One region of the Clostridium sp. CS1-1 genome, then DNA from elsewhere that is predicted to be linked to it. Evidence: riboswitches for the same ligand, from Rfam matches in the RefSeq annotation. Region 1 holds a riboswitch; each other region holds the start of a gene.
The links. A riboswitch is a leader RNA that binds a small molecule or an ion and turns the genes downstream of it on or off. The one in region 1 is predicted to bind S-adenosylmethionine.
Positions count from the first base shown of each region.

Region 2: another riboswitch for S-adenosylmethionine. It lies ahead of metK (methionine adenosyltransferase); the one in region 1 lies ahead of AC0N0V_RS02015 (O-acetylhomoserine aminocarboxypropyltransferase/cysteine synthase family protein).
Region 3: another riboswitch for S-adenosylmethionine. It lies ahead of AC0N0V_RS09630 (Na+/H+ antiporter NhaC family protein); the one in region 1 lies ahead of AC0N0V_RS02015 (O-acetylhomoserine aminocarboxypropyltransferase/cysteine synthase family protein).

Region 1 is NZ_CM148680.1:463,012-466,293, reverse strand. Features, by position in the region: gene metF (methylenetetrahydrofolate reductase [NAD(P)H]) at 1-694, opposite strand, end outside; SAM riboswitch class I at 1,181-1,294, opposite strand; SAM riboswitch class I at 1,652-1,754, shown strand; gene AC0N0V_RS02015 (O-acetylhomoserine aminocarboxypropyltransferase/cysteine synthase family protein) at 1,901-3,178, shown strand.
Region 2 is NZ_CM148680.1:152,363-155,644, forward strand. Features, by position in the region: gene AC0N0V_RS00740 (hypothetical protein) at 1-370, shown strand, start outside; tRNA gene AC0N0V_RS00745 (tRNA-Thr) at 928-1,003, shown strand; tRNA gene AC0N0V_RS00750 (tRNA-Tyr) at 1,013-1,097, shown strand; tRNA gene AC0N0V_RS00755 (tRNA-Val) at 1,104-1,179, shown strand; tRNA gene AC0N0V_RS00760 (tRNA-Thr) at 1,197-1,272, shown strand; tRNA gene AC0N0V_RS00765 (tRNA-Tyr) at 1,282-1,366, shown strand; SAM riboswitch class I at 1,460-1,560, shown strand; gene metK (methionine adenosyltransferase) at 1,639-2,814, shown strand; gene recD2 (SF1B family DNA helicase RecD2) at 2,979-3,282, shown strand, end outside.
Region 3 is NZ_CM148680.1:2,057,277-2,060,558, forward strand. Features, by position in the region: gene AC0N0V_RS09620 (substrate-binding domain-containing protein) at 1-91, shown strand, start outside; gene deoC (deoxyribose-phosphate aldolase) at 184-837, shown strand; SAM riboswitch class I at 1,035-1,143, shown strand; gene AC0N0V_RS09630 (Na+/H+ antiporter NhaC family protein) at 1,342-2,670, shown strand; gene AC0N0V_RS09635 (DegV family protein) at 3,238-3,282, opposite strand, start outside.

The DNA.
Region 1 (3,282 bases):
TAATTCTCTTTATCTTATCAGGTATATTTGCACCCGAAAGCAATGCTATTCGGTCTATTAAAGCTTTATCCACAGCTGGCATGATACCTACAATAATAGGAACATTAATATTATACTTATATAGCTTTTCTTTGAATTCGTAAAATTTATTATTATCAAAGAAAAGCTGAGTAATTAAGACTTCCGCTCCACAGTCCACCTTTTCTTTAAGATGCTTTATTTCACCATCTATGTCTTTGTACTCTAAATGTCCTTCTGGATAAACCGCTGCAGATATACAGAAATCTCTCCTTTCTTTCAATTCACAGATTAAATCTTTAGAATTCTTATAATCTAAATTATCTTTTGCTATAAATTTTTTTGGTATATCTCCTCTTAGAGCGAGAACATTGTTGATATTATTATTTTTAAGTTCTCCTAAAATGCTTTTAATCTCCTCTCTCGTAGAAGTTACACAGGTCAAGTGGACTACTGATTCTATATCAAATTTATTTTTTATATCTGAAACTAACTTAATTGTCCTATCCTTACTACTTCCCCCAGCTCCATAAGTTACACTTATGAAATCTGGATTTAGTTCTTTTAGCTCCTCAATAGTTCTATACATACCATCTAACGATTTATCCTTTTTAGGTGGGAATATTTCAAATGATAAGGTTAATTTCTTATTCGACAATATATCTTTTATAAACATTTACTACCTCCGATCATACAATAAATATACATTTTTTCTCAATCTCTTCATATAGATGAACAACTTCAAATCTAGACTTATGAACATAAACAATTCCCTCAATTTACTCGGTTCTAGCACATTCATAAGTCAAAGTTTGAATTGCGATATCTATATAGATATACAAATTAGAAGTTTGACCTATACAGAGGGATATATTAGTGATTCTGAAGCACATTTAAATACTTTTTTGTGAGTCTTAGCGAGGTTACAAGGAAAAGCTTAGAACTTCGATATGTCTGAGCGACAGCGAGTTTATCGAAGTTCTTGGCTTTTCCTTGTAGCCAAGCTTTAGACGAATTAAAAAGTATTTATGGTGCAGAAGAATCGCTAATATATCCCGGAGTGTACGTCTATCTTTGTGTTGTTTTATCTATAATTTAAAAGAGCTGCTTTTCCATAAGAAAAGCAGCTCTAGAAATTCTCTCAAATATTCTTAGGCCGTTCTTCTTATCTGTCAGAATAACCATTATTCTGCAGGAATTGACACCGATACATTCAAAATAAAATGCCGGTTGTCGGGTTTCATAGGGCCAGTCCCTCCACCACTCTTGATAAGAAAACTATATTCAATTACATTTTATGTAATCATAATACTTTTTAAAAAGCTTGTCAATATATAATTACTTAGCTTATTAAATTTTTTAAACCGCTTAAAATAACTATAATTCAAGTAATTAGAGAATCCTTGAACTTTTTTATAGTCGAACATATAAAATAATTATATTAATCACTAGTCCATATTATTCCTCATGGTATTCTTAGCCTGAAAGTAGTATAAAAAACTTTTATGACTGAAACTTTAGAATTATCCGCACTTCTATGCAAGTTGATTTCAATATAATTTCAAAAACTTTTTTTAGGGTATTGACATCATATTCTAATATTTGGTATCATAATCTCAATCGAATACGGAACTTCTTATCCAGAGAGGCGGAGGGACTGGCCCTACGATGCCCGGCAACCTGAATATATATTCAACGGTGCTAATTCCAGCAGGTGAAAACCTGAAAGATGAGAAGCATGAAGATTAAAACTTCTTGTGTCTCATTTGCACGAGAAGTTTTTTATTTTACCAAATATTAGAATCTAATAACTTATATCGAATTCTCAACATAGAAGTTCCGTTCAAATATTAAACTTTAATTATTTAAGGAGGAATTTATTATGACAAGAAAATTAAGATTTGACACTATTCAAGCACATGGAGGACATACACCAGATGCAAGCAGCAAATCAAGAGCGGTTCCAATTTATCAAACATCATCTTATGTTTTTGATAGCGTGGAACATGCTGCTAACTTATTTGGTCTTTCAGAAGTTGGAAATATCTATACAAGGTTAACGAACCCGACCACAGCTGTATTAGAAGAAAGAGTTTCTCAGCTTGAGGGTGGAGTTGGTGCCGTGGCTACTGCGTCAGGAATGGCCGCAATTACTTATGCAATAACAAACATTGCAGGTGCTGGAGATGAAATAGTGGCTGCTGCTACACTTTATGGAGGAACATATACTTTATTTTCCCACACTTTTAAAAACTTTGGAATTAAAGTTAATCTTGTAGACCCAGATGAACCTGAAAACTTTGAGGCTGCTATAACTGAAAAGACAAAGGCAGTATATATAGAAACCATAGGAAATCCAGGGATAAACCTTGTTGATATCCAAGCCGTTGCAGATATTGCACATAAGCATGGAATTCCTCTAATAGTAGATAACACTTTTGCATCACCTTATCTTTGCAGACCAATTGAATTTGGTGCAGATATAGTAGTTCATTCTCTTACAAAGTTTATTGGAGGACACGGTACATCTATAGGCGGCATAGTTGTAGACTCAGGAAAATTCAACTGGGATAATGGAAAATTCCCTGGACTTGTAGAACCTGATGAAAGCTATCACGGCCTTAAATTTGTAGAAGCTGTTGGTGCTGCTGCTTACATCACTAAACTAAGAGTATCCCTTTTAAGAGACTTAGGCGCTTGTATATCACCATTTAACTCCTTCTTACTAATATTAGGCCTTGAAACCCTATCACTTAGAGTACAAAAACATGTTGATAACACTAGAAAAATTGTAGAGTTCTTAAACAATCATCCTAAGATTGAATGGGTTAGCTATCCAGAGCTAGAAGGAAATAAGTACTTCAATTTATCAAAAAAATACCTTCCTCTAGGAGCTGGTTCTATATTCACCTTCGGAGTAAAAGGTGGAGTTGATGCTGGTAAAAAGATAATAGAAGGGGTAGAAATATTTTCACACCTTGCTAACGTTGGAGATGCTAAATCATTAATAATTCATCCAGCCTCTACAACTCACTCCCAGCTTAATGAAGAACAACTAATTCAGGCAGGAGTTAGACCTGAACTTATAAGAATTTCTATTGGTATCGAAGATGCTAATGATTTAATTGAGGATCTTTCTGCTGCATTAGATCAAATTTAGCCCTCAATACTTTAATAAGTTAATACTGTGTATTAGGCAATTGGCAATTAGCATTGTTTACTCCTAAAATGAAAGTAATGGTAAAAACATATTGCCAATTGTCC
Region 2 (3,282 bases), 310 kb from region 1:
TAAAAATGAGAAAAGTGATAGTAATATGAAGATAGCTAATGAAGAAATTAAGAAGAAAAATGATAAGAATTCCGTTACAGTAAAGCAAGATATTAAAAATAAGAAAAAAGAAGAAATAGCTGTATTCAATTATTCAGAGAATGGAAATATTCACAGTTTAACAGATTCGGATAAATCTAAGTTGATGTCTGTATCAAGTAAGCTATCAGTAGTTGATTATCAGAAAGTAAAAGAATATCTTATAAAAGCAGATAATAGCGATATAAGAGATGTTATGAAATTACTTAAAGAAAGACTATCAGATAAAGAATATGATAAAATTAGATATATTGAAAGTAAGCTTGCAATCAATGAAACGATAGAGCAATAGTAAAACTGGGACAAAAAAGGTACTTGTGCCTATAGATTGTCACAGTTTATTTTTTATTTATCTTTCTATAACCCTTATGCAGCAAGGCCATAAGCCGAGGACATTAATTTAAAAAGATATTAGAGAGATTTAGAAAAAATAATCATCTAGTAATTATTAAATTGTATTTATCCGATGACTACCCGCTCTTTACTCCCTCGCACTCTGTGAAAGCGACTATCACCAAATCAGAGATTTGGGATATCTGCTTTTCTACAAGGGTACGTTGCGAGCGGCTACGTCCCTGGATAACGATTTCTAAGCATCAGGTGGAGTTAAAACTCCATCTGATGCCAAGAACTCTGTTTATGTAAAATGTTCTGTGTCGACAAGTTATTATAATTTAAGATAAAAATAAAAATGAATTAGTGAGAAAAAATTAGAAATACATAGTAATTTAAAGAAATTACAGCTAAATATTGGTTAAATGAGCTTATATGGGGTTGAAAATATTCTTATAACATTGTATACTAATCCATGTCAGATCGGTTGAGAAACAAACCGACAGAACAAGATAAGCTGGCATAGCTCAGCAGGTAGAGCAACTGACTTGTAATCAGTAGGTCGCGAGTTCGATTCTTGCTGCCAGCACCAAGCAAATATGGAGGAATTCCCGAGTGGCCAAAGGGGGCAGACTGTAAATCTGTTATCATTGATTTCGATGGTTCGAATCCATCTTCCTCCACCATAATAAGGGCGCATAGCTCAGCCGGGAGAGCACCTGCCTTACAAGCAGGGGGTCACAGGTTCGATCCCTGTTGTGCCCACCAAAAGTTAATATTAATAAGCTGGCATAGCTCAGCAGGTAGAGCAACTGACTTGTAATCAGTAGGTCGCGAGTTCGATTCTTGCTGCCAGCACCAAGTAAATATGGAGGAGTTCCCGAGTGGCCAAAGGGGGCAGACTGTAAATCTGTTATCATTGATTTCGATGGTTCGAATCCGTCCTCCTCCACCATAAGTAAAGCACTTTTTAAGTGTTTTATTTTTTTTAGACATAATGCATTTTACTTTAAAAAATACATAGTACATAATATAAAATTGAATATAACTCTTATCAAGAGAGGTGGAGGGAAAGGGCCCGATGAAACCCGGCAACCAGCTTTAAAGCTAAGGTGCCAATTCCTGCAGTAATGATCTGCAAGATAAGAGAGTTGTTAAGCTATTTAACCTCTTCTTATAGAAGGGGTTTTTATTTTTAATTTTAAAAGTTTTAAAGGAGGCAAAGTGATGAGAAGATTATTTACTTCAGAATCAGTTACAGAAGGACATCCAGATAAAATTTGTGATCAGATTTCAGATTCTATTCTTGATGCTATATTAGAAAAAGACCCAAATGGAAGAGTAGCTTGCGAAACAGCAGTTACTACAGGTATGGTTATGGTTATGGGAGAAATATCAACTAACTGTTATGTTGATATCCCAAGATTAGTTAGAAAGACTATAGAAGAAATAGGATACACTAGAGCTAAATTTGGATTTGACTGTGATACATGCGCGGTTCTTACTTCAATAGATGAACAGTCATCAGATATAGCTATGGGAGTTGATGAAGCTCTAGAGTCTAAAATGGGACAAATGGATAAAATGGAAGCTGTAGGTGCAGGAGATCAGGGAATGATGTTTGGTTTTGCTACAAATGAAACACCTGAATATATGCCTATGCCAATAAGTCTAGCTCATAAGCTTTCAAGAAGATTATCTGAAGTAAGAAAAAGTGAAACTTTAACATACTTAAGACCAGATGGAAAAACACAAGTTACTGTGGAGTATGAAAATGATAAACCAGTTAGAGTTGATGCAATAGTTATATCAACTCAACACGATCCAGAGACAACTCGTGAACAAATAGAAAAAGACATGTTAGAGCATGTAATAAAGCCTGTTATACCAGCAAATCTTTTAGATGATAATACTAAGTATTTTATAAATCCAACAGGAAGATTCGTTGTTGGAGGCCCACAAGGAGATGCAGGATTAACTGGAAGAAAAATAATTGTTGATACTTATGGTGGATATGGTAGACATGGCGGTGGAGCATTCTCGGGAAAAGATCCAACTAAGGTTGATAGATCTGCTGCATATGCTGCAAGATGGGTTGCTAAAAACCTTGTTGCTGCTGGAGTTGCAGATAAGCTAGAAATACAAGTTGCTTATGCTATAGGAGTAGCTAAACCTGTATCTATTACTGTTGATACTTTTGGAACAGGTAAAATAGATGATGGTAAGATCATAGAAATAGTAAATAAGGTGTTTGATTTAAGACCTGCTGCTATAATAAATGAATTAAATTTAAGAACACCGATATACAAACAAGTTGCAGCTTATGGACATTTTGGAAGAACTGATGTAAATGTTCCATGGGAAGGTTTAAGTAAAGTTGAAGAAATAAAGAAATATTTATAGTAAAAAAACTCTTATGCTTGTGCATAAGAGTTTTTTTACTAGTTAAGAATTAAGAGTGAAGAGTTGAAATTTTAAATTCTAACTCTCAACTACTAACTATAAAAAATATGTTATAATTAAAATAAAGTGAAAGTGAAACACAAAAAAGAAATAGGAGCGAGCTTATGCAAGAAATACAGGGTGTTGTGGAAGATATAGTATTTCAAAATGAGGAAAATGGTTACGTAGTGTCTAGGGTTAAAAGTGGAAAAGAAACTATAACAATAGTTGGTTGTATACCATACATAACTGAAGGTCAAAATCTAAAATTGGGTGGTGAATGGGTATTACATCCGCAATTTGGTCAGCAGTTTAAGGTATCCTCATGTGAAGAAATAGTGCCAAGTTCTATTTTAGGGATTGAAAGGTACTTAGCCTCTGGAATAATAGCAGGTATAGGCCCTGTTACTGCTAAGAAAATTGTTGAAA
Region 3 (3,282 bases), 1.6 Mb from region 1:
TGTTAAAGGTGAAAAAGTTGAAAAGAAAGTAATATTAAGCTCAACATTGGTAACAAAGGAAAATGTTGAAACAGTTAAGACAAAAGAATAAAATTTAAGACAAAAGAATAAAATTTAAGGTCACAGTTACAATTAAACTGTGGCCTTAAGAATTGGTTATGAATTTGAAGGGAGATAAACAAAATGGAAATACAAAGATATATAGATCATACAATACTTAAACCAGAAGCAACAGAACAGCAGGTGATAAGGCTATGTGAAGAGGCTAGAAAATATAATTTTGCATCTGTTTGTGTGAATCCTTATTATACATCTTTAGTAAGAAAAGAACTTGAAGGAACAGATGTAAAAACTTGTGTCGTAATTGGGTTTCCTTTAGGAGCTAATACTAAAGAGGTTAAGGCCTTTGAGACAGAAAATGCCATTCAAAATGGAGCTCAAGAGGTTGATATGGTAATAAATGTTGGTGCCTTGAAGGATAAAATGTATGATGTTGTCGAAGAGGATATAAGATATGTTGTGGAACAAGCGAAAGGAAAGGCATTAGTCAAGGTTATTATTGAGACTTGTTTATTAACTGAAGAAGAAAAGGTAAAAGCTTGTGAACTGTCAGTTAAGGCTGGTGCAGATTTTGTAAAGACTTCCACAGGATTTAGCTCTGGTGGAGCAAAAGTAGAGGACGTGGTCTTAATGAGAAAAACTGTAGGAGCTGATGTTGGAGTAAAAGCTTCTGGGGGAATTAGAGATTTTGAGGCTACAAGAGCCATGATAGAAGCTGGTGCTAATAGAATTGGGGCAAGTGCAGGAATAAAAATTGTTGAGGAGTCTTCAAAGTAATAGGATATTACTGAGAATATAGTACTGGGTTACGTTAGTATGCCGATTATTACTATATTCTTTTTATTTGTATTGGTTAGTTATTATTCAAAAAGGACAATTGTGAAATATGAAATATTTGAATTGATATCTTTCAAATAGTGGTTGACTTTATTCTGTTAAATTGATATAATACAACAGTAAAATTAAATAGTAACTTCTTATCAAGAGTGGTGGAGGGACTGGCCCTATGATACCCGGCAACCCAAAAGTACGATGTGCTTTTAAAGGTGCTAAATCCAGCAGGTTTTACCTGGCAGATGAGGAAAGGTGTATTAACTTCTTGATTTATCTGCAAGAAGTTTTTTTATTGTCTAAAATTATGATACAAAGAACTAAAGATTACACCATTTATGAGTTTTAACATCAAAATTTAAATTGAAGGTTGTCTTAAAACAGTATAAATCAATAGCAATTTAAATAAGTTAGAACTTAACATCAATTGAAAAAGAGGAGGAGTTTATAATGAGTCAAAACAAAACAGGAAACCCATGGGCATTATTGCCATTTTTAATTTTTGTGGCTGTGTACATAATTACTGGAATTGTAACTAATGATTTTTATGCTTTGCCAGTTACGGTACCATTCTTAATAGCAGCTTTAGTAGCATTAGCCATGAATAGGAAGGAAAGTTTTAATAATAAATTAGAAAGATTTTGCTTGGGAGCTGCGGACACAAATATTATTTTAATGTGCATAATATTTATATTAGCTGGTTCCTTTGCTCAGGTAGCAAAGGATATGGGGGCTGTTGATTCTACTGTTAACCTTGGGTTAAGCATTTTGCCGAGTAATATTTTGATTGCAGGTGTGTTTATTATCGGATGTTTCATTTCAACTTCAATAGGGACTTCAATGGGAACAATTGCGGCTATAGCGCCTATGGCGGTAGGACTAGCTACTAAAACCGGTGTTCCAGTAGAACTTGCGTTAGCAGCGGTAGTAGGTGGAGCGATGTTTGGAGATAATCTTTCGATGATTTCAGATACAACAATAGCTGCTACTAAAACTCAAGGTTGTGAATTGAAAGATAAGTTTAAAGTTAATTTCAAAATTGTTCTTCCAGCAGCTGTAATAACCGCAATTATCCTTGCTGTCATTACAAGTGGAAAGGAAATTGCTTTAGTTGGTAATTATAGCTATTCGTTAATTAAAGTACTTCCTTATGTATTTGTCTTAATAGGTGCTTTAATTGGAGGGAATGTAATTCTGGTACTGATATTTGGTACTTTGTTTTCAGGGGTAGTGGGAATGGCAACAGGTGCCTTTAATTTAATAGGCTTTGCTCAATCGGCTGGAAAAGGAATTACAGGTATGTCTGATTTAGTTATCATGTCACTTTTGATAAGCGGAATGGTAGAGTTAGTTAAATATAACGGCGGAATTGATTTTATTATTAATTTTATAACAAAACGAATTAAGAGCAAAAAAGGTGCTGAATTTGGAATTGCTGCGCTTATAAGTGTAGTAGATGCATGTACAGCCAATAACACTGTAGCAATAGTTATGGTTGGTCCATTAGCAAAGGATATTGCAGATAAATTTGGAGTAGATCCAAGAAAGTCGGCTAGTCTATTAGATACTTTCTCCTGTTTTATTCAGGGAATTATACCTTACGGAGCTCAGATACTTGTAGCTGCTGGTGTAGCTAAAATATCTCCTATTTTAGTGATGAAGTATTTGTTCTATCCTTATTTAATGGGAGCTTGCGCTTTAATAGCAATTCTAACTGGATTACCTAAATTGAGACCGATAAATGTTAAGAATAATGAAGATAATAAAAAAACTGCTTAATGCTTGTAGTGTGAGTAAAGTGAAATAAAACTAGACTATAATGTCAGATAAGTTTTGAAGTATGAGCCAAGTAAACTCATACCTCAAAAGCTTATTAGCTTTTAATTTACGGATTTTTTAAGTCATAAAGATAAGAATATATGTTATGGTCAAATATAATCTATATTATATAATTTTTAAGTTAAGTTTAAGTATGAGTTTAAATGTTTGGTGCATTCATATATAAAAAATTATATTATATTTATGATTTAAATTGGCCTTAAGAACAGGAGATTTTATGATCAATGTAGAATAAATAAAGTAGGTCAAAAATTTGCACTTGTCATAAAGTGGAACTTGAGCCAAGTGGTAATATTAAGTCAGGTAATCATCGGATAAGATTTAAGTAGTTTTCAGGTAAATGGTAATCCACATCTGAAGAAAAAATCATTTCATATTTACAGCCATGAAATGATTTTATAACTCATAAAAAAGGTTTAGTTTTTATTGACTAAACCTTTTTTATTTACATACCTATAGGTAGATTATAATGTTTTAAAGGTACATCATTATTCTGCTCTTACAATATTAGGATTCTGCTTGAATATCTCTTTCTTTTCCTAAAAAGAAAAC